3 regions of the Sporomusa intestinalis genome follow, and region 3 is predicted to be linked to each of the others. Evidence: riboswitches for the same ligand, from Rfam matches in the RefSeq annotation. Region 3 holds a riboswitch; each other region holds the start of a gene.
The links. A riboswitch is a leader RNA that binds a small molecule or an ion and turns the genes downstream of it on or off. The one in region 3 is predicted to bind cobalamin.

Region 1 (7,982 bases), 1.7 Mb from region 3:
AGGTTATCCCGACACCGGCCTTGCTTAAAGCCCGAACGGCCCGGATGCCGCCAAACCCGGCCCCGATGATGACAATGTGTTTTGTTTGTGATTGTTCCTGCATAACAATATCTCCCCTCACTTATATAGTAACTGTTGCAGATAGTACGGCTAATGGTAGTAGTAGCTGCTATTTCGATAATTAATTATAATTGGAGATAATCTAACAGCATTGTTTTGCTAATTCTACTATAAGCTGGATAAAGACAAATAAATAATATTTATTATATATGATATGATAGTTTCTAACAATCAAAGTATTTACTCACCTTTAGGGAAAAGTATCGTTCTGGAACTTGTTTCTGAGGTGAAACAGCAGCATTGGGAAGACTGCTGGCGGCAGTAGGCGTTTAATAAAAAAACAAAAACACAGCAAAGCCGCCTGTTTGGCGGCTTTGCTCGTACTCCACAGGAATATCCCAGCAGGGATACAAAGCGGTCTCGGGGAAACAAAACTACAGCAGGCAGAAGAATTATTGGCATAAAAGAATTATAAACAAAGAGTTCTGGCAGAGCCGTTGGCGTTCAAGCTAGCGCTGCTGCAGGAAGGTCATAAACTCCTGGTGGATCTGGCTGCAGTCCCGCAAGCCCTGCTTGTAGGCGATTTCCGCCGCCTGGCCCGATTCCAGGCCAGTGAACGACTCGTAATCCATGACTAGCTCCTGCAATTCCGGATACTGGTCCTGCAGCTCCCCGGCCAGGGCCAGCAGCCGGTCGAGGGTGGCGCTGACCTTGCTGACCGTCTTACTGTAGCCGGCCTCGTTGGTGCTGGCCAGTTTGAGGATACTGTCCACCCGGATAAAGATATACTGATTAAAGGTCTCGGTCAAGATGCTGCGCAGCATCAGCCGGTCCTCCGGCTCTTCCGGCCCGGCCCCGGGCGGCTGCGGCTCCCGGTCCCGCTCTGCCGGCAGGAAGGAAACCAGCCCCGGACAAAAAGCGGCACCGCCTGCTGTTGCTTGATCAGACATATATATACCCCCTATATTCAGACTGCGGCCGGTATGGCCGTCAGCTTATTTTACAGGGGGAAATTAAAAAGAACGCATGCAAAGGGTTTACCCTACACATGCGTTCTGTTGCGATGTCTGTTACATACTCAGCGCTAATAAACCGGCATACCCGGCCGAAACAACAAGGGCGGTCACAAACCGGTATTCCTGTTTGCCCGCTGCTGCTCCTTAGCGGCTGAGGCTAGAGCGAATCATTTGCTGCGTCCAGTCGCACTCCCAGCCCGGCAGCGCCCCGGCAACGGCTATTAACCCCGCGCTTCCCGCTTGTGCGGCGGCCGAAGTGCGGTTATAATAGAAATGTCGTCGTGGACAGCTTGGCTGTTACGTGTAGGTGTTACGGCACCTTGCGCGGGCCTGAAAGTGTTCCCGCACTTTCAGGTCACGGCGACTTTTTAATTTCCACCTATTTCTAATTATAGCCTGTTTGCGGTAAATTGCAAGTACGGATCGGCTGGCCGGCTGGGGTTTTTCTGAAGTAACATGTGGGATTAGGTTATTGTTAGGCCGATAATTAACCAGACAATCACCCGCGGAGAAATCCACACAGTACTCATCTCCTTATCCGGCTGGGACGGGTAAGCACTCATCCCATTTACATTACAACGCGGTTTTTTCCAGTACCAGCTGAAAATATCTTTTATATCTCACATAAATAGGGTATAATAGACATAGATTAATACAGCAAAACGCCCCTGCTGCTAACAGGAGCGCTTTGCCTTTGAAATAGGGAGGCTACCTGAGCCAAATTGTGATTGCTAATGGTTTAAGTAACATTATCGTTATGGCGATAATTAACCAGGCAATCACTCGTGGAGAAATCCACACGGTATTCACCTCCTTATTCAGTTTTGGGACGAGTGGACTCTCGTCCCATTTACATTATAGCGTGGTTTTAGTAAGATTGGTATAAGAGAAGAGCAGTAGGAATAGAGCAGTTTTAGATAGGCGTATTAATGAACCGTAACATGAGATGTATTGAAACTGGTGCATGCAGCATCGTATGGACTGGGACAAGGAGCCTTTGACCGTAACATGGATGTAGAAGCCGGGAATCGCTAAGTATTCATGTATATCTGCCCTGGTTCCGGCGTAAGTCTATATAGGGGTTACCGTATGACTCTGCGGCAGATAAGAGGCTAATCTGCGCAAGGGGGGAGGCTGCATGGCATTATTATTTCAACTTGGAGCTAATCAGCTTGGGGCACTTAGCGCAATTCTGGCCATCCTCTGGGCAGAGGAACTTGATCTGGATGAACTCAATTCCCTGGGAAACTTTTTTGAGGCCCTGGGCAGTGTCATGCTTGCTATCGCCGCCCAGAGACAGTTATTGAAGGCGCAGCAGGAGGAAAAGCAAAATTCACCTGAAAGTGAACAGATACAGGAGCTAATCAGGCGTATTCAAAAATTGGAGTCGTAAGCCATTACTCTGTGCCATACAGCTGGCGCAGTTTTTTTGTACCGGCCGGATAAAAAAACACGGCTGGCGATAACGGCGCCCATTTGCCCTCTAGGCAAGCGGGCCAATGTTGGGTATAATGCAAAGAGCAAGTATGCGTGGTTGTACTGCGCCTATTTTGCTCAATGTTGAATTCGGGGAGGATATTGTAGTGACTCAAGACATTCTAAATCAAAATGACGCCAATACGCAGAAACTTAACTGGGAAGCCTTTATCAAACAGGATGTGCTTAATTTTCTGATGGCCCATAACCTGCAAGCCATCACTGTGGATGACGGCGCCGGCAAAAAAGGCGTAATCAAGCGGTCAGCCAAAGGTGAGCTGGCAGTACAGATAACTTCCAACGAAAAGCTGTAAGATTGAGCGCCCTTAACTAAAGCTGCTGCTGCCGCTGAGTTAAGGGTGTTTTCCTGGGCCTCATTGACAATTTGCCGGACTGGTTATACAGTGATGATAGGAAAAGGCCGCTTAGCTTTTACCGGCGGAAAAACGCGCAGCCAGGAGTTTGCCTGCCGGTAAAGCTGCATTGGCAGCGCTAAATTACAATCGCAAGAGGGCAAGCGTTTATGTCTGAGAATAAAGTAATTAAGACCTCGGTCCGCAATTTAGTTGAGTTTGTACTTAGAGCAGGTGACCTGGTTGCAGCCTTCACCGGGAGCTCGCGCCTGGTTGACGGGGCTAAAATCCACCGTAAGCTCCAGCAGTCCCAGACTGCCGAGTATCAGCCGGAGGTCAGCCTGACAATAACAGTGGAGCGGTCTGCGCTTGTCCTGCAGATTAGCGGCCGGGCTGACGGTGTGATTACAACAACAACGGCAGGAGGCACGGCAGAGATTACCATTGATGAAATTAAGTCTGTCACCCAGGAGCTTGAAACGCTGGCGGCCGAAGCCAACCCCCTGCACTGGGCCCAGGCCAAATGTTACGCCTACATGTACGCCGCCCAGCATGGCCTGGAGCAGATTGGCGTCCAGCTTACCTACTGCCAGGCCGCTACCCTGGAAACCAGGCTGTTCAAGCAAATCTACCCGGTGCGGGAACTGGCCGTTTTTTTTGAGGCCCTCATCAGCGACTATGTTATGTGGGCCAAGCGGCTTGGCGACTGGGCGGTCAGCCGGGATGCCTCCGCCGGCCAGGTGCAGTTCCCGTTTTCTGCCTTTCGCCCCGGCCAGCGGCAGCTAGCGGTTGCCGTATATAAGACAATCCGCGGGGGGGTTAAGTTATTTGCCCAGGCGCCTACCGGCACAGGCAAGACCATGGCCGTTATATTTCCGGCTGTTAAGGCCCTGGGGCTGGGACATGTGGAAAAAATATTTTTCCTTACTGCGAAAACGGTAACCCGGCAGTTGGCGGAGGCTGCTTTTGACCGTCTGCGGCAGGCCGGATTGCAGTGTAAAACCCTGACCCTGACTGCCAAGGATAAAATATGTCTCAGTCCCGGTTCGGCCTGTACGCCGGAGGAATGTCCCTACGCCGCGGGGTATTATGACCGGATTAAGCCGGCCTTGCTCGCCTGCTGGCAAGAGGCGGCTTTTACCCGCGAGGTCATTGAACAGCAGGCGCGGGAATACCAAGTCTGTCCCTTTGAATTATCGCTGGAGCTGGCATTTTGGGCAGATGCGGTTATTTGTGATTATAATTATGTGTTCGATCCCCGGGTTTATCTGAAGCGGTTCTTTCAGGAACCCGGCGGGCAATACTGCTTCCTGGTTGATGAGGCCCATAATCTTGTTGACCGGGCCAGGGAGATGTTTTCCGCGGCGATAACAAAGCAAAGCTTTATGCAGATTAAGAAAGCGGTCAACAAGGAGCTGCCCGCCCTGGCTAAGACTGCCGGCAAGATCAACAGGCTGCTGCTGCAGTTAGGCAAACTATGCGGGGAAAAGACCGCAGCCGGGGGCGCAGACTATTATGTGCGGGAACAGCTATTCAGCGAGGTCCTGCCCTTGCTGCGAACCTTTATGGATGCAGCCGAAAAGTGGCTGGCGAAAAATGAGCAGGCCGATTTCCGGGAAGAGCTGCTGGAGCTCTATTTCCAGGCGAATGCTTTCTTGCGCACGGCTGAGACCTATGATGAACGGTATGTAACCTATGTCGAGAAACTAGATAAAGAGGTACAGCTTACACTGTTTTGCGTTAATCCGGCAGAACTGCTGCGCCAGGCAGGGCTGCGGGGGCGGGCGACAGTCTTCTTTTCCGCTACCCTCGCCCCGATGGAATATTTTTTTGAGATCTTAGGGGGCGGGGAGGGCGATGGCAAAATCATCGTGCCCTCGCCTTTTGCCGCCGCCAATCTACGAATCCTGGTCGCCGACCATATCAGCACAACCTATAAGACCAGGGCCGGGACCTATGACGTGATTGTCGACAGCATTACCGCCGCGATTAAGGCGAAAACCGGAAACTATCTGGTATTCCTGCCATCTTACCGGTACCTGGAGGAAGTAAGCCGGCGGTTTGCCCTCCACAACCCGCAGATCAGGGTCAGCAAACAGACCGGTGAGATGACGGAAGCCGAGCGGGCCGGCTTTCTGGAGCAGTTTTCTGCCGGCAATACGGAAACCCTGGTGGGGTTTGCCGTGCTGGGCGGCGTATTCGGCGAGGGCATTGATCTGACCGGGGAACGGCTTGTTGGCGCCGTAATTGTTGGTGTGGGGCTGCCGATGGTATGCCCGGAACGGGAGATTATCAGACAATGGTTTGAACAGAATAACGGCCAGGGCTTTGCCTACGCGTATATCTACCCGGGGATGAACAAGGTCCTGCAGGCCGCGGGGCGGGTGATCCGCACCGAGCAGGACCGGGGCGTAATTTTGCTGATTGATAGCCGTTTTGCCCAAGCCCGGTACAGGCGGCTTTTCCCCCTGGAATGGCGGGGGGCCGTACGTGCGCCGGGGGTTGACCGGATTGCCGGCGGGGTCCGGCAATTTTGGCAGCAGGAGCTTTGAAGGCTATAATATTACCTATGTTAAAATGACAGCCAAGCCGGGCCGCGGGTGGCCGCAAGCCTTGCCCCAGCGGCCGGCGGTGTTGTAAAATAGAGATATACCGGACACTGGCAAAAAGGAGGAGTTCACAGTGGATTTACTCGCTTTACTGCAAGAAAAAAAGAAAAAAGCCAATGAGAATAATAAGCCGTTTCCCAAAGCCGGCAAGGTGAAAAATTCCAATCATAAAATGCCTATGCGCAAGAGTGGCCGGGGCAAATAACGGCTGAGCGTGATAAACGCCTGCAGCACAGCAAGATGTGCCGCAGGCGTTTATTGTTTGGGCTACACGCTAATATTTTTATGTATAAAATTTTAATTGCGGTATATGATAACAGCAGGTCATAAACAGCATATATGCCACCACATAGGTGCCTCTCAAACGAGAGGAGAATAGGGAAGTTCCGAGGGATGGAGACATCCCGCAAGACGCGGTCGCGCCACTGTAGACGGAGGTTAGCCCGCATACCCGCCGGCAGGAGGGGATGCAGGGGGCCTGAAAGCCGTCAAGCCAGGAGACCTGCCTATGCTGGCTGTTATTTACCCCCGCGTCAGGGGTATTACCAGAAGGATGAGGATAACAATGAGCCCCTGCCCTTTTGGCAGGGGCCTGCCGTGATTCAGGCCCGGCAACCGTTGCTGCGGGGTGTAGGCAGGCGGTCAGTTAGTGTAAATAAAACCTTTCTTTTCGACAATTTCTGCATAAGAAAAAGGCAATAGGAAAAGACTTTGTTTGAAAGTCTTTTTCCTATTGCCTTTATTTGTTTTGGGGACAACCGTGATTTGCCAATTGGCTTACATTTGGTAGACAGGGACCCGTTGCGGGCAGCAGAGTTTTAGGGGTAGCGAGGTATAGTGTAGTGGAAAAAACAAGAGTAGTGCAGGAATATGTACCAGGCAAGCAGGTGACACTGGCTCACCTAATCGCCAATCCGAAACAGGAATTATGCGACAAGCTGGGGCTTGGGACAAGCGGCGCGATTGGAATTTTAACGATTACACCCTCCGAAGCGGCCATTATTGCCGCCGATGCAGCAACCAAAACCGCCCATGTCCAGATTGGTTTTATGGACCGGTTTACCGGTTCTGTCGTTATTACCGGCAATGTGTCGGCGGTAGAAGCCGCGCTGCGGCAGGTAACCGGTTTACTGGCCGAAGGCTTGGGGTTTACCGCCGCCGGCCTGACCCGGTCTTAGCAGGATGATTATGCTGATTGGTCCTGTTGGCGCCGGCAAGACTTCTTTGATCAATGCCCTGCAGCATAACGGCGGTACGGCCCGGAAAACACAAAGCATTCTTTTTCGTGACGGCATGATTGACACACCGGGCGAGTATGCGCAAATGCCCCGCTTCTATTCCTCGCTGGCGGTTACCGCCGCCGAAGCCAGTCTGATCGCTGTGGTGCAGGCTGCCGCCGATTTCCGGGCCGGGCTGCCGCCCGGGTTTGCCGGCATGTTTCCCAGGCCGGCCGTGGGCATTATCACCAAAATTGATCTGGCCGGCGCCGACCGGGAAAAAGCCCGGGCACGATTGCAGCAAGCCGGTGTCAGGGGACCTTTTTTCTATGTGTCCGCACTTACCGGCGAAGGCCTGACGGCATTAATTGATTTTTTTACTGAAAGGGGGTGTAAATAGTGGGCGAATCCTTAGGAATGATCGAGACCAAAGGCCTGGTGGGAGCCATTGAGGCTGCCGACGCCATGGTCAAGGCTGCCAATGTCGTGTTGGTAGGGTATGAAAAAATCGGTTCCGGCCTGGTTACCGTCATGGTACGGGGCGATGTCGGGGCTGTCAAAGCGGCGGTAGACGCCGGCGCTGCCGCCGCCGGCTGCGTGGGTGAGGTAATCTCAGTTCATGTTATCCCCCGGCCCCATACCGATGTGGAAAGAATTATTCCCAAAATTTAATAACAGCTATTTTGGAGGTGTAATAGATGGAAGATCATTTGGTTGAGCAGGTCATGAATGAGATCAAGAAGCGTATGAGCACCGAGCCGAAAACGGCGGCACCGGCAGCTGACACACCCCGGGTGTGTGTCAGCCCGGGGATTACGGAATTCGTGGGCACGGCCATCGGCGATACGGTCGGCTTGGTCATTGCCAACGTAGATTCGGGGTTGCACGAAAAGATGAAGCTGGACCCTAAGTTCCGGTCCATTGGCATCCTTGGCGCCCGGACCGGGGCCGGTCCGCATATTATGGCGGCTGATGAAGCCGTCAAAGCCACGAATACCGAGATTATCAGTATTGAATTGCCCCGGGACACGAAAGGCGGCGCCGGCCATGGCTCGCTGATTCTGTTCGGCGCCGAGGAGGTGTCTGACGCCCGGCGGGCCATTGAGGTGGCTTTGGGAGAACTGGAGCGCACCTTTGGCGATGTGTATGCCAATGACGCCGGCCATCTTGAGCTGCAGTACACCGCCCGGGCCAGCCTGGCCATACATAAGGCTTTTGGCGCACCGCTGGGCCGGGCCTTTGGGCTGATTG
Region 2 (7,982 bases), 1.3 Mb from region 3:
TTGACTTCCGGATTAGGCTGGCCGTTGGTGAAGACAAGGACTGCATTCATGTTGCTTTTTTCTATTGCCTGAATGATTGCCTTGTGATAGGCCAAATCACCTAAAATCCATTCATCCCGGTAAAAAACCAGGCCAATAGTCGGCCGCCCCGCCTGGCAAAAGTCCTGTTTATATTGCTGGAAATCCTGATATACTGCCTGGGCCTGCGGATGATAAATACCATGCCAGGGCAATAAACAGGGCTCCTGGCAAGGATAGGCGGCTCCGAAAAATTCACAGTTCAGCCACAGCAGGCAGTGATAAAGATTGTCAACGCCACCATAGGCAAAATAGCGGCGCAGCAGCAATTCCTGCCTTGGGGTAATGCCATATTGAATTATGTCATCACCGGCATCTTCCACTAAAAAAAGGTGCCTGATCTTATTTTGCCGCATAAATGCCGCTGCATTTTGCAAAAACCGGCAATCCAGACCGGTTCCCATCCAGCGGCAGATAACGATAGCGGCAGCCGCCAGCCGGCTTTGCCATTCGTCGCCCCAGGGTGTCGACTCCTGAATCATTTTACTGCTGCCCGGGACCGCCGGCCGTTGCTGCGCCAGCATTTTCTCGGCCTGGCGCCATAAATAAAGTTGGCGGTCAATGTTTGTTAAAAATAAAATGTTACCCATTTTTCAGCCTCCCCACTTTTACCAGCTAGAACCGAAAAAACCACCCGTACCCGGGTGGTTTTTTCGGTCATTGCCGCTAATGCCCCTGACCGCCGGCCTGCGCATTGACAATATTGCGGAAGAGGTTATGCGCCTCTTGCGCCGTCTTGCCGTCCTCTATCGCTTTTTGGGCCTGTATCAGGGCAGAGCGATATTTCTTGTGGGCCGCGTCAGCAGGAATGTCTGGCAAGTTTTTGGGGTCGAAGTCCATTACCTTACGAAAAATCGCATGAATTTCCCCGGACGGTTTCCCTGCGGCTTTCGCCCACTGAGCGTGTTTCTTTGCACTTTCATAGCGTGATTGTGCATGGGGATCAGAGGGCAGCTCATAAGCAGGATGTTTTTTTTCAGTAAGCATGTCTTTACCTCATTTCAAATGTAGTTTTTTTCCATTCTACTCTATATAGCGGTCATACAGTCAATAGCTTAGAATGTATACTCCATACCGACGCGGATATTCCGCCCCGGGGCGCTCCACCATTGTCCAGCCGGGGTTGCGCTCCAGTTATAACGGGCATTGGAGTGCTCTGCATAAAATCTATCAAAGATATTATTCACTTTTACGAAGGCTTTGACGGCTTTGCTGGCCTGGTAATTGACCCCGATATCCCAGACCCAGTAGGTGTTGGCCGGGAAAAAATCATCCACGGCGTCAGCGGTTTGGGGACCTGGCCTGTCGATAATGCCTTTGCCGACAAGCGAAATGTCTAATTTGCCGGCACTGTAATCAGTGCCGACATTCCAGGCACCTTTAGGAACATAGCCGTCCACATTGGCCGCTCTTTGTTGGGTTGCGTCCACATTGGTATGGGTATAGCCGACAAAAGCACTCATGGCGCTGGAAAATTGCTTGCGCAGCTGAATATCCCAGCCGTCGGCCTTCTCATCGCCGACATTGGCATACCGGGGATAAACATAGCCGATCCGGTCTTTAGAATTCCGTTTAAAAATATGGGCCGAGGCCACAAAGGTATCATCAAGGCGGTGGTTAATGCCGATTTCGGACGTATGGCCTGTTTCCGGCTTAATGTTGGGATTGCCGTAGGTGGTATTGTATAAATGCGACGGCGACGGCGGAATAAAGTATTCGCTGCGGCCCAGGTACATATTGGTTTTATCGCTGAATTTATAGCCCAGATTGATACTGGGGGTAGTATGGCTGCCAAAGCCGGAGTTATTGTCATAACGGACGCCGCCGGTTAATTTCCACTGGCCGGTAATATTCCATTCATCCTGCAGATACAGGGCCCGGTTCGTTAATTTTATCCCGTTAAAGGAAATTACCTTATCTTCGGCAAATTCAAAACCGGTCGTCACCAGATGCGTGTCGGCAAAGTTTTTGGTAACCTGATCGGAAATCCTTACGGTCTTAACCTTGGTTGCGTAAAAATCGCCGCTGTCCAGTTGATACAAATCATCGTACCTATTTATGCCGACTGCGAATTGATTGGTCGTGTTCTCGTCCAACCGGGTATTATAAATCACCCGGCCATTGTAATTATCGGTTGTCCCTGTTTTAAACCGGCTGTCCCACAGGGATTGAAATTTGTAATCGGCCTTATAGGTATCATAAGAAAAGATCAGATCCGATTTCCCGCCGAATTCTTTGGTGAGTTTGATGCCTGTCATATCGGCATTCAAAGCGGCCGGTACCGTAAGGCCGCGGCCATCTTTAAAATCGCCGAGCAGCGATTTCTTGGAAATCACCCGCCAGCCCCAGTCCCCCTGCCGTTCTTCGTGCATAAACGAATAATTCTCGCCCTTGTAGCTGCCGCTTTCCAGCTTTACTTGCGAGCTGTTGCCCTCAATTTTTTTGGTGATGATATTGATAACCCCGCCTTTGGCGTCAGATCCGTACAAAGTAGAAGCAGAACCCTTCAGCACCTCAATACGGTCAATAGTATCCAGGTTGGCAAACATCGATGGCGAAAACTTGGCCCCGGCTGAATTCACTTTAACGCCGTCAATTAACACCACAACCTCGTCGGCACCGTTAATTTTCATGCCATTACTGCCATAATACCCGGCTAAGCTGTAGTTGTTGATAATAACGCCAGGTACTTCCCGCAAGGCCTCCGACAGATTGGCATAATGATTTCTTGCAATCTCTTTGCTCGTGATTACCGTAATATTGGCATTGGCATCAAACTCCTTTACCGGTGTCCGCGTCGCTGTAATAACTACCTCATCGAGAAAATAGGTTTTCACCGCTTCGGCCTGGGCCGTGCCAGGCCCCAGGCCGGCCGCAAGTGTCAGGGCCGAAATAATTGCCAGACTCATCGCTTTTTTCCGGGACACATTTTTTTTCATCAACAAAACCCCTTACTCTGCTCATGTTATCTATATAAAAAAACCTTTCCCCCGCGCGGGGGAAAGGTTTTTAAGCACTGCGCCGGTCTGATTTGCGCACACAAAAGACATGGCAAATAACCACTTGTCAGTATCTTTACCCGTCCTATCACTCGTAGGCTGCGGTAATAAAAACAGGCAGTTCTCCTGGCTCCGGTTCATTGCTCAGCCACGTCTTCCCAAACTGACCTTCAGTGACATGTTGTGGCATCGCTCCCCGTTACAGTGGCGGGACCGCATCGGCGTTGCACCGATTTATCTATTAAGCCTTTCGGCACCTGTCTTCCCATTATTTAATTAATCTGCATAGCAGCGTATTTTAACTTCTAAGGTAAACTATATACCGGTTGTATAGTCAAGCCTTTTATACACTTGACAGGCCCTGATTTATCAATAATAATGATTACAATATTAATTGGCTGTACCGCTTTTGCCGCGCACTAAGTCAGGCGTTCCATTATTGAGATAGGAGAAAAGGGAATATGGCAAATGACAAAGAGAATTACATCACCGCCGGCGAGCTGGCTGCGCTCTACGGTATTCCCAAGCAAACATTATTGTATTATGACAAAAATGAATTACTGGCCCCGGCCTTTGTAAACCAGCACGGCTATCGCTATTATTCTGTTTCGCAATACCTCATACTGGAAATTATTCTCAATATGCGTAAGCTAAATATTCCTATCCAGGCTATCAAAAATTATCTCCAGCATCGCAGCCTGGAAAATTTCGAGCAGTTGCTGCTGGACAAAGAAAAAGAATGCGATAAGCTGATCGAAGAAACGGCCAAGATTAAAAGCAGTTTACAGTTGTCATTGAAAACAATAGCGAAAATCCGCAAAACCCTGTTTGATCAAATTCAACTGAACTATCAGCCGGAAAAAACCTTATTTGTCAGCGAATTGTTAACAGAAGGAATGGCTGTGCGGGAACGGATCAGAATTCTGTCAAGGCACAATCAAACCGCCGTCTCCAAAAAGCACTTCAAAGAATTTACCACCGGCTGGATTATTGCTAAAGATGAGTTTCTGGCCGGGAAATTTAATAAAACCATCCAGTATTTCACACCGGTTGCCCATAATGCCGCCAAAAAGCACTGCTTCGTCCGCCCGGCCGGCTTATATCTGACAATGCGCTTCCGGGGGACCTATTATCAAGAGGCGCCAACCGTATATAAAAAAATTATGGAATTCATTGCGCTTAACCGACTGACAATTATGAGCAATATCTATCTGCTCCCCCTGCAGAATCATTGGCTGACCCAGGATACAAACGCCTATATCAACCAAATCTCTTTTCAGGTTGCTTATCCGTCGTAAGCCAGCTGCCGGAATCCAACCGGCGGCTTTTTAGCCTGGTTACTGACCAAAAGGCCTGCCGGCCAAATCGCCGGCAGGCCTTTTGCGCCGCCGCAGGGTTTTATTTAAGTTTATTAACCGCCACATTCCCCCCCAAACGCCACAGGCTGATATTATTTATCCCCTGTTCCCGGGCAACGGCAAGCCAGTAATTTAATGTTTTCACATCAGCATACCATACCTGGTAGGCAATGCCGTTATCCTGATAAGAATACACCAGGCACTGGCTTTCGCCGTCCCTAACGGGCTCCGCCTCGTAAACCGCGGCCAGGGTTTTGGCCTCTGCTTCCGTCAGAAAGCGCTTTTCCCCGTTATCGCTCCACAGGCAGCCGCCGGTGGACAAGGCCAGCGATTTTTCCCCAGGTAAAGCCTGCATGCGGGCCGCTGTCTTTTGGATAAACGCCTTATCGGCCTTTGGCCCTGGTCCGCTGTGCACGCCATAAAGATTATAAGCCATAACCACATATTCGGGCCCCGGGGGAAAAGCGGCGGCGGCAAACGGTGTCCCCGGCTCCAGCACCAGCCTCAGCTTCAAGTCATTTTGCCGGGCTTTGGCATATAGTTTATCGGCAAAGGTTAAAAATAACCGGCCGACTTCTTCCTCTTTCCATATTCTTTCATAATCAATCTCAATGCCGTCAAAGCCGGCCTGCAAGGTCAGGGCGACAATCTCAGCAATATGTTTTTCCATCGCGGCCTCGTCGGCCAGCACCCGGCGGAGAACCTCCGTGTCTTTCATCACCATCGATCCATCGGCGTTTTGCTTGTCATTGACAAAAGTAAGATAGGTTTCATAGCCCGGTTGTTTCGCTGCCAGCTCATTTTTTTGGTCCCTCAGCGCCGGGGGCAGGAACAGCGTATCGTCTTCAGCAAAGTAGGCTCCAAAATAAGAGAGCTGGTCCAGCTTTTTGCCGATTCTCGCCAGGTCTTTTGCGCCTGCCGCCAAATCCCAGTAGGTTAGCCAGGCCGAGCGCCTGGCTGATTCTGTCAGGGTTTGGTTGCCGGCCGACTGGCCATTACAGCCAATCAGGGAAACAAAGACGGCTGCCAGTACCATGGCCTTGCCGATTGTCCAACCATTGCCGTTCATTTACACACTTCCCCTTTGCCTATAAGTTTACAATAAACCAGTTTATCAGGCCGGTCCACAGTTGTCTGACTGCCAGCTTAACCGCCGCCACTCCCTGCAGCCTGCTGTCAAACAAAATTTTTTCCCTGTCAGCCCCGGTATTCCCGGTAATTGTGAGCTGCTCAAAAACGCCGTCATACACATCATCGGCCAGATTTCTCTGACTCCAGCCATAACCGCCCCAGGCCGCCTCAAGATACACGGCGCCCGCCCCGGTTACGGCTACCGTCAGTGCCTGCACCGCGTCTTTATCATCAATCTGGATACTAAGCCTGTCACCCTTAAGTGACAGGGACAACAGCCGGTCGCCCCGGGCATGGACACTGAGGTCAGGCTTGTAGGCTGCCGCTCCCGCCGCCACGCCGGGGACCGCTTCCAGCTTTTTCGCCCGTAAGCGCTCTGTATACAGCTTTACCTCGGCCGCCGAACCGGCATATTTTAGCAACGTCTCCAGTTCCCGCAGCTCGGCCGCCTTCTTATCTTCCGGCATGGACAAGACCTCTTTGCCATCGTGTGTATCCAGGTCTAACCGGAATAATTCCTGTTCGGCCCCGTTATTTTTTTCCGTAACATAAAGAATATTGTTCAGCAGGTATACAGCTAAAAATCTGTTCAGGTTATCATCAGCCCGGAGATAGATCTTTTGCAGTCCCAGTTTATTGCCCCGGAGTTTTACGGAAAGCTTCAGATCTTTAAAATCATCGCTGTTCTGCAAACGCAGCAGCCCGTTAGCTTGCGGCAGGGATGTCAAAATGATTGCTTCCTCCTGAATCTCAAGCGCACCCTGCCGCGTTTCCCAGGCTTTATGCTTGGCGGCATCGCCGGTAACAAATGTCATTTCCTGATTCGTGTCATACTTAATACGCATCAGTAAATGATTGGTGTGCCAGTACGCCTGGGGCTGCATCCGCGTTAAGTCATAGATGCTGCTGTTTCTCTGGTTAAAGCTGAACCCTTCCCGGTTAAAGTTCATGGCAAACAGCGCTTTCATCCAGTACTCATTCACGGCGCTTACCTGGTCGTTATTGCCGAAACTGCCGGTATTGGAGTGCATTAATACATAGGTTCCCGGCACATAGCCAAGGGACTTGGTATAACTGTCGCGCAGGGCTTCATAATCGAACGCCAGCCGGGCTTTCATCCGGTTGTAGCTCTCCTGGGGAATCCCATATTCGTTCCGGATATAGTCCATTAAATAATGATTGTAGCTGCGCCCTAAATAGGGTGCCACCGCAGCGTGCTCCAGGGGGGAAAGTTCTCCCAGGTAGTTGTCATAACGGTCAAATACATTGATAAAGGCGAGCCGGTAGCCATTTGTGCCCATTTCCCAGAAGGTTGTTTTTTCCAGCTCGGCCAGGTCGGCCGGCAGCAGGAATTTTGTATCTTTCTTATTAAAATTCTCCGGATAAGTCAGCATGGTTGCTTTAAAATTCAGGTCTTCCAGGATCTTCTGGGCAAAAATAGCCGTATCCCGCCGCCCGTCTTCAAACAGTAGGAACAAGGCCTTTTCCGGCAGGTCCTGCCCTGACTGATAGTAGTTCACAATATCCTGCTGGGTAACTGTTACATACCCGCAAGCCTGCAGGGCCTGTAAATGCTCGCGCAAGCGCCCGGCGCCGATCAGGTTCTGGCTGCCTGTTCTTTCCACGCCAAAATAGGCCAGGGCAATAAAGCCTTTATCCCCGGCCGGAGTGATCCCTTGCTGCGAATAAGGCGTATATGTCTTAAAGGTATTTAAAGCAGCCAGACAACCGGCAACTACGGCCAGGATAATCAGCACCTGCAGTCCGGTCCGGAACATTTTTTTCCGGTCTTTACGGGTGGTGAATTGTTCATTTTCTCGGGTCATAGGCTTATTCCCTGCTGCTTGCGGCGGTTCTTTTTCGCCAGTTCGGCCAGATCGGCCGGTGTCATGCGTGTTCCCCAGGTAGTTTTCCAGAACGTAACCCAGGCAACCGGCATCTGCCACAAAAGCACAGCCTCATAATACAGGCAAAACCATAATCCGTAAACCCAGGTTGAACTTTTTCTCAGCAGCAGCTGGGCCATACTCATCATCAGGGCCATTAAACACAGGCCAAGCAAAAAGGTCAGCGGCAATACCCGGTGGGTTACAGGAATATACAGCAGGTTATAAATAACAATCAGCGGCGATAACAGCGGCACCAGCAGCCCCATATAAAAGGACAGGGCCATAAACGGTTCCTTTTTCCACATAAACGTGGCGGCAATCAGCGACTCCCGGAGCCAGGACCGTTTCCAGCGCATTTGTTGTCGCAAAAAAACACGGTAGGTGTTCGGCACAATCGTATTGCAGATGGCCGTATCCTGATAACCGGTACGGTTCTCTTTTAAGATAAAATTGGTCATACTGCGGTCATCGCCAAAGGTGGCTTTCTCACCGCAGAACTGTTGATTCAGCCAGGCATCCAGATATTT
Region 3 (7,982 bases):
TTATGGCAGTTTTTTGTTGCGCCCTCGGATGGGTAACGGCAGCAGCCCTCCCTACCCTGAATTTAATCAGAAATTAATCAATTGATAACCTGAAAAGCAAACAGCTATGTCATAATCAATTATATATGCTTAGATAGCACGATCGAAAGGGATGTAGCGGATGCGTATACTGATAGCCGATGATTCTACTTTGTCACGCAAGACGTTAAGAAAAATGCTGGAAACGTTCCCGGAGCTTCAATTTGCCGAAGCAGCTAATGGGATTGAGGTCTTGGAGCAGCACCGTGATTTTAAACCTGATTTGATTTTTATGGATATTACTATGCCGCACATGGACGGTGTGGCCACGCTGCGCATTTTACGCTGCATTGACAGGCAAGTGAAAGTTATTGTTGCCACTGCGCTGGGCGGTCAAAAGGTATTGGTAAAGGAATGCAGGGCACTTGGCGCTTCCGCGGTATTGTCAAAGCCGCTAACCAAGGATGTTGTTGTCGATGCGTATTTTCATGCAGTCCGCCCGCATGCAGGCGATAAGATATGAAAAAAATAGCCACCTATGATTTAGCGCCGGGAATGATACCGGCAAAAACGATTTACAATGCCAATGGCATCCTGTTAATCGCGAAAGGCATCACTCTTACTGCTTCCTATATAAATTGCCTAAAAAAATTCCGGGTTCCCGAAGTCTATATTGTTACTGACACAGAAGACTGGACACTTGACACCGTTTTTTCAGAATCTTCCTCGGGCGCGGCCGTAAGATCCCGTCAGTTATTAGCAGAGATGAAAAAATACAAAACCATTAATTTTGAAGAAAACCACTCACAGCTTGAACAGGTGGTGTTTGCGGCCCTGGCCAACACTGTAGTTTATCCCTATCTGGATGAAATGAAAGAAAATCCGGTGGTGTTTAATCATTGTTTGCGTACGGCACTGCTAAGTGTCGGCATGGGCTTGATAAAAGGCTACGATTTTATTAATCTCAGTTGTCTGGCTACCTGTGCGCTCCTCCATGACTGTGGCATGGGAAATGAGTTTGATGAAGAGAGCAATCATCATTTAGATGGTTTTATTAAACTTCGTACTAATCAACAGCTCGAAATGATTAGCGCCTTAGTCAGTTTGCAGCACCATGAACGTTTTGACGGTTTGGGCAAACCCCTGGGACTGGCCAAATATCAAATTACTGAATTTGCCCGCTTAATTGCTGTCGCTGATTTCTATGACCGCCTGATTCATCTGCAGGGCAATACACCGCGCCAGGCAGTACTCAAGGTTGTTGGTGCCTCCAGAACATTATTTGACCCTGACATGGTTGAGATATTTGGCAAAACTACTTTTTAGTAAACGCTTCTGTCTGCAGGTTACAAGAATATACGCCGCTGTTGTTGTGGCGTCAGCAGGCAGGAATGAATTCACATGCGGAATTTGGCCACTAATTCGTTCAGGCCTGCAGCCAGTTTTTCCATCGCCTGAACAGCAGCCGTGATTTCCTGGGCCGCTGCGGACTGCTCTGTTGAAACACCGGCTACGGTTTCCAGTTCAACCATTGTTTTTTTGCTTATACCAACGATTGTTGCCGTTGATGCCACAACGGCCTGGCTGTCTCTGGCCAGTTCCTGAATCAACAGGGTAACGCTGTTCACTTGTTGCAGTAAGTCGCTAATCGTGCCGACAATGTCGCTAAAGGCTTCCCCGGCGCCGGCAGTAGCAATAGTGCCGTCCTGAACACGTTCAATGCCTTTGTACATCGCAGCCACAGCCTGGCTAGTGTCAGCCTGGGTTTTCTGTATAAGCCCGGCAATCTGTTTAGCGGCATTGTGGGAATCCACGGCGAGTTTGCCCACCTCGCCGGCGACAACGGCAAAGCCCCGGCCGGCTTCGCCGGCCCGTGCTGCTTCAATCGCCGCATTCAGAGCCAGCAGATTGGTTTGTGCTGCTATACCGGCAATGGTGGCAACAATCTGGTCGATTTCCTTGGACCGCTCGCCCAGTTTATCCACTGCCGCAGCCGAAGCGGCGACAGTTTGCTGAATGCCGGTCATTTGCAGGGTCAGGGCATCAATTGTCTTGCTCCCGGTTTGAGCTGTCTGGGCAGTTTTTGCCGCCATAGCGCTTACCGCGCCGGCCCGTTCGGCCGCATGGGCGGCTCTTTCCGACATCCGGTCAACCGTTTGGGCAGTATAGCCGGCTTCTCTGAATTGTACCTGCGTAGCCTGGGAAAGCTGGGTAACCAGACCGGTTACCTGACTGGAAACAGCGGCTGAGTGATAGGCTGTGGCCGTTAAATTCTGGGCAGAAGAAACAAGATGTTCTGCCGACCGGGTAATATGCTCAATAATTTTTTTCAGGTTGCCCTTCATACTGTTAAATGCCTGGGCAAGCTCGCCGATTTCGTCATTGCCAACAGGAGGAATGTCCTCAAGGTTCAACTCGCCTGCCGCGATTTTAGCGGCATTACGAACGACCAGATTCACCGGTTTGGCTATGTTGCGGCTGACCGCAATACCAATCAGGATCGCCAGAACAGCAACCCCGCAGTTAGCCGCCAGTACCCAGAGCTGAATCTGAATAATCTGCTTGTCAAAATTGCTTTTCGCCTGTTGCGTATCGGTTTCGACAAGCCGGACCAGTTCATCCACTGCCATAATAGTTTCCTTATAGGGATCACCGGCCACTTGCATATAGGAATTGAGCTGCTGGACATTATTTTCCTGTTTGGCCTGAATAGCCCTGGCAGCAAATGTTTCATACTGTTTTTTGCCAGTTTTAATATAAGCGACCAGGTTTCTTGCTTTCTCTCCCGGCAGTACTTCCTCTACGGCCTGCAAATCAGCATCACTGCGCTGCTTATAATCATTATAAAGGGCGATATCCTTTTCCTCACCGGCAAAACAGAACCTGGTCACAGTCGCCGACTCGTTCGCCATTTGCGATGTAAAGGACAATAAATTCATTATCACTTGCTGGTTGCCGGCAGCCATCGTCTCATAGGTATTATTGAGCTGCCCGATTGTATGAAAAGAAAAATAGCTTATCATAATGATAAAGAAAATAATCAAACTAAAGGCGGCAATTATCTTATGGCCGATTCGCAGCTTCCCCTTCAACCCCTGGGAAAGCCGGTTGTATATCCTCAATTTGCATCCTCCTCGCCAGAAAATTACATATAATTATAGCATCTGCAAAATATTTATTCACTCTTTTTTTGATATTTTTACCAAATTTTCATCTGTGTATTTTGCTTATATTATTCTAAAATTAAAAAAATTACCAATCACTGCACATTGAGGTTGACCAATTTAAGATAATATGTTAGTATTAATTAGAAAATAATAACAATTGCGCAACTGACGGATTAGTGGAGTTTACCACATGAAGCGTAATTTTTTAGTTCACAGTCGACCGTCTGGACAACATTATTGTTCAGATGGTTTTTGTTATCTCTATATCATTCTCCTCAACCATTTCTGCTGTTTATAGCAAACTACATAATCCGAATTGTCTAAATATTATGAAGTGATTGAGGTGCGTTTTTTTCATGTTTATATGTACAAAATAGAGCAAGGGGGCTGGACAACATGCGATTTTGCAAAGATGAAATACCCAAAAGCACTATTAATAGGATAGCAAAATATTATGCTATTTTGCTGCAACTGCGTAGTGAAGATAAAATCATCTGTACCTCTGAAGATCTGGGGCGGCGTATGAGCATTCCCTCTTCACTTGTCCGCAAAGATCTAGCTAATTTTGGCGAATTCGGCACAAAAGGAGTGGGCTATCAGGTTCATTACATGATCTGGCGGATTGAGCACATCCTGGGCTATCGAGCTTCATGGAACGCTGTCGTCATCGGCTCGTGCATGCCGGTTGTCCCCCTGCTCACTTCCAGCGGTATTTTGCCGCCGGGGATCCATATTGCCGCAGTTTGCGATCTGGAAAAAGCTAAAGCCGGCGTGCCTGTTGGCAGCGCTTCAGAATTGACGCTCGAATCCTTTGATAACATTAGGGCTATTGTCCAGAAACGGAATATTGTGATGGGTATTATGGCGGTGGAACAAACCAAAAGTCAGCAGGTTGCCAACAAGCTGGTCGAGGTAGGGATTGTTGGCATTGCCAATCTGTCAGCTATTCCCGTCTTAGTTCCGGAACATATCCTGCTGGTTGAGATAAATATTGCCTCCTGGCTGAGCCAGATTACCTATAGTCTAAATGGTATTATCAACAAAGATTTTTTTGCCGGCAAACCCTACATAGAATCTTTTTCATAATGCCTTCAGGTATGTGGTCCTAAGCTGACCGCTTTTGTAAATACTGCTTGCTTGCATGAATAAATGTCCACCTACAGGGTATACTTGAACAATGTTGGATGGGAGGGCTACCTGTGGATATTGTTGACATCATTCAGCAAGCCAGATACGAATTATGGGGTTATCAGCTGAACGAATGGCGGGCAAATCTTTTTACCGGCCGGTGGTGGTTCGTCATCGCCAGTATAGCCGCCGCCTACGCTGTTTGGTGGAAATATGTAGATAAAAGCCGCCTGACACAAATACTTTTGTTTGGTTCATTTATCGCGGTTTTCCGGATCATACTGGATGATGCCGGAGCTTCATCGGCGCTGTGGGTTTATACGGTAAAACCCTTGCCGTTTGGCCATGCACTATTTTTAAACGATTTAACTGTTGTACCCTTAGGCTTTATGCTGGTTTACCAATATTGTCATTCCTGGAAAAAGTTCCTGCTCTGGGCCGCGATAACAGAAATGGGCTATTCCTTTGTCTTCCTGCCTGTGTTAGCAAAATTTGATATCCTCCGGTTATACAACTGGCAATTTTACTACACATTTTTTATTATGCTGATTACAGCAGCCGTCATGAGAGCAATTCTGCAGAAAGTGATAGCCATAGAACAAAAACATGAATATGCCAAACATTATAAAAGCCAGTGTTCACCAGCACTACAACCGGCAATGAAGCCCCTAGATAAACAGAATGATAAGCAGGAGTAACGGTACAGACCGTCCGGGCCGGACGGTCTGTACTTATTTATCAATATCTACCATAAGTTTTCTTTTGGCAAACGCTTTGAAAAATTCCTCCGAAACAGACATTTGCTTGGCATCCCTGACAAGTTGAATTCTTTTCCCCATATCCGCGCAGGTACAGTCAAACGGCATATCCTGCTCACAGACCAGACATTTCATATACCAACCTCCTTAAACATCAATTCTACAATAAATTAACAAATTCCTTTACCTTTATCGCCATGTCTCGCTGGCCTTTCGCCAAGACACAGAGACGGCGGGCCGTGTCCTGTCCAAAGACACAACCCACCGTCCGGCTGTTTGAAAATAAGCTAACCTTCCCTGTAGATCCGGCCACCTTGACCGGCGTAAATAGGAGGTGAATAAAAATGAATGCCGGACCGCCGCGAGCGGTCATTTACGGTTTCCCGTCCTTTTACACTTGCTGCCAAATTCCACATAGCTTTCAAGGGCCTCGATAATCAATTGCTCCTGCGAACCGCCACCGTCCGCTAAGCCACATTCCACCGCCTCGCTGATGATATGCCTGATCTGGGCTGAATGGTAGCCGCAAGCCAAGAGTTTCTCAGTTAGCTGTTTGATTTGTTCTTGTTTCATAAACCCACTCCTATACTGCCGGACAATAGGAAACTGTGCCGGTAGTTGTTTTCCTGCTTCTTTTCCTTGGTGCCATATTGGCCCCCGTAAGGCTAAAGCGCCCAAGGCATCCGTAGCGGCAATGGTAAACCGCCCATTATTAGTCGCCTTAAGACACACTTGTGTCTCAAGGCAACTAATCGAGGTATTAAAAGTCCGTTATACCTTTAAAAGTCGCTATTGACACTCACAACCGTCAAAATAAAAAGAAGCCGCCTGTGATGACAACAATCAGGAGGCTTCTACTCTACCCCGGCAAACAGCCGGCACAAAACATACACATAAATCCCCTCCCTATCTCTCGCAGGTCAACGGTGATTGTTGTACAGGCAGTTCTCCTGGCTCTGGATCATCGCTCGTCCAAACCTTCCCAGAACACGCGTGTTCCAGTGGCATATCTTGGACTCGCTCCCCATTACAGTGGCGGGACCGCGCCGGTCTTGAACCGGCTTTTCTATTAAGCCCTTGCAGGCACCTGCACCAAAAATCAATTTATTTAATTTTTCTTTTAATTGGTTTATTTTCTCAAGCATAGCACAGACCCTTAGGCTTGTCGAGAGTTTTTCTTCTGCTTATTTCGACATTTTCCACCTTACTGCTGTTACTCTGCTAGCCCTGGGCATCGCTGCTTTAGCATTCATTATTCCTCTGTTGGCTTGTCCGGACCTGCCAGATTATATTGATAAAAACTTAGATCCAGCCATCTGCCGAATTTATAACCGGCTTTGTGAATCGTTCCAGAAAAACTAAAGCCCATTTTTTCATGCATGGTTCTGCTGCCCACGTTGCTGGCGTCGATACCGGCCACCATCGTCGCATATCCCTGGGCGTTGGCAAGCTCTATCAATGCCTGCATGAGAATAGTGCCGATCTGTTTTCCCCGGTGCTTAGTATGGACATAGACTGAATGTTCTATTGTATATTTATAGGCTGGTTTAGCTCTAAACGGCCCAAAGGTCGCAAACCCGGCAACAAGCTTGTCCTCTTCGTACACAAGCACAGGCAAACCGGCCTTAACCTTATCCTCATACCACAATGTTCTCGCTTCCATGGTATAAGGTTTATAATCATATACTGCCGTCGTATTAAGGATCGCCTCATTATAAATTTCCTGGATAGCAGCTAAATCATCAGGCCCGGCGTTACGAATCATAAGCACACATCCTTTATTATTTCTGTTAAAATTTGACCGTCAAAAGCCTAACCTGCCTTTTGCAGCGGCAAACGTTTATGTCTTAAATAATTCTCCCGGAATTTCCCGGTTCCTGCAAAGAGAGAAATTTGAGCTGGATTATATAGGAGGAAAGAAAAAAAGCCCTCATATCACTGTTGGTGAAAAGAGCGCCTTACAGATGCTAAGATCATAGCTAGCACCTTGACAAAGTCAAATATTAGGTATACAGCGCATCTTATCCCGCACTGCTTTGTTGTCGTCACCTTACAGATTGCCGATCTGCGCGGCTCCTCCGCCTTGCATTGCGAAAAAATCTACGCTGTCTAAAGCTAACATCTAACTTTGCCAAGGCACCAGTGTCTTGGCCATGTTAATTTTAGTTTTAGGGCGAGACAAAATAGCCAAGGGCAAGGAAGCACCGACGACTCATACTGGAAGGGGTCTGCTAGGAGGGGCTGACGCCGCCATTGGCCATTTTGGCCGTCATCAAACTAAAAAAGATAATGTGGCCAAAACACTAGGACTGCCGCGGCTATTGCCCTCCAGGCAATAGCCGCGCTACGTTATTTCATAGCTGCCAGCCAAGGTGTCCGCCATAAGTTTACATCACTGATATTAATAGTTTGCCCAACGGCAAAGCCGGCAATATTCTGCACTCTAAAATTGATCGGTGGCGCATCCTGCACCGTATTTGTGCCTGCGATCACACCGCCAATTTGCGAAGCATTTACCTGATTGTAGACTGCCAGATAATAAATGCTCCCGCCCGCCAGATTTACCGTGTCGGTAAGCGGCAATACAAACAGGCCGCCGGAAATCGTTGTTACGATATCGGTTACGCCGACCACCAAGGCGGTAGATGTTGACGTTGCCTGTAACACAGCCATTTGAAACTGACCAATACCTGCTCCAACCTGTATGATGTATGCCGCAACACGCGAAAGCGCTCTTGTATCCAAATCGCCGCCAAAAGCGATGCCTCCCACCGCTTGATTATTGCCGCCGCCTTCATTAGGGGCAATGACTACATCAATATTTCCCAAACTAGTAGTCATAATACATAAATCCAACTCCTGCGGGCCTGTAGAGCCGGTAGGGCCGATATCGCCTGTCGCACCTGTTGCT

Region 1: another riboswitch for cobalamin. It lies ahead of eutS (ethanolamine utilization microcompartment protein EutS); the one in region 3 lies ahead of ACZ481_RS15060 (hypothetical protein).
Region 2: another riboswitch for cobalamin. It lies ahead of ACZ481_RS08375 (TonB-dependent receptor plug domain-containing protein); the one in region 3 lies ahead of ACZ481_RS15060 (hypothetical protein).

What each region holds. Positions count from the first base shown of each region.
Region 1 is NZ_AP042390.1:4,877,462-4,885,443, reverse strand. It holds gene ACZ481_RS22720 (NAD(P)/FAD-dependent oxidoreductase) at 1-103, opposite strand, end outside; gene ACZ481_RS22715 (hypothetical protein) at 570-1,010, opposite strand; gene ACZ481_RS22710 (hypothetical protein) at 2,215-2,469, shown strand; gene ACZ481_RS22705 (hypothetical protein) at 2,660-2,866, shown strand; gene ACZ481_RS22700 (ATP-dependent DNA helicase) at 3,076-5,457, shown strand; gene ACZ481_RS22695 (hypothetical protein) at 5,588-5,719, shown strand; cobalamin riboswitch at 5,849-6,038, shown strand; gene eutS (ethanolamine utilization microcompartment protein EutS) at 6,357-6,692, shown strand; gene ACZ481_RS22685 (EutP/PduV family microcompartment system protein) at 6,703-7,131, shown strand; gene pduA (propanediol utilization microcompartment protein PduA) at 7,128-7,403, shown strand; gene pduB (propanediol utilization microcompartment protein PduB) at 7,430-7,982, shown strand, end outside.
Region 2 is NZ_AP042390.1:1,856,015-1,863,996, reverse strand. It holds gene cobN (cobaltochelatase subunit CobN) at 1-668, opposite strand, end outside; gene ACZ481_RS08380 (hypothetical protein) at 745-1,065, opposite strand; gene ACZ481_RS08375 (TonB-dependent receptor plug domain-containing protein) at 1,134-3,017, opposite strand; cobalamin riboswitch at 3,177-3,353, opposite strand; gene ACZ481_RS08370 (MerR family transcriptional regulator) at 3,539-4,375, shown strand; gene ACZ481_RS08365 (glycosyl hydrolase family 18 protein) at 4,476-5,504, opposite strand; gene ACZ481_RS08360 (glycoside hydrolase) at 5,524-7,392, opposite strand; gene ACZ481_RS08355 (glycosyltransferase family 2 protein) at 7,389-7,982, opposite strand, start outside.
Region 3 is NZ_AP042390.1:3,159,138-3,167,119, forward strand. It holds gene ACZ481_RS15030 (response regulator) at 161-541, shown strand; gene ACZ481_RS15035 (HD-GYP domain-containing protein) at 538-1,344, shown strand; gene ACZ481_RS15040 (methyl-accepting chemotaxis protein) at 1,416-3,140, opposite strand; ZMP/ZTP riboswitch at 3,337-3,422, shown strand; gene ACZ481_RS15045 (redox-sensing transcriptional repressor Rex) at 3,582-4,271, shown strand; gene ACZ481_RS15050 (CBO0543 family protein) at 4,385-5,011, shown strand; gene ACZ481_RS15055 (hypothetical protein) at 5,045-5,206, opposite strand; gene ACZ481_RS15060 (hypothetical protein) at 5,441-5,644, opposite strand; cobalamin riboswitch at 5,995-6,177, opposite strand; gene ACZ481_RS15065 (N-acetyltransferase family protein) at 6,324-6,836, opposite strand; gene ACZ481_RS15070 (hypothetical protein) at 7,421-7,982, opposite strand, start outside.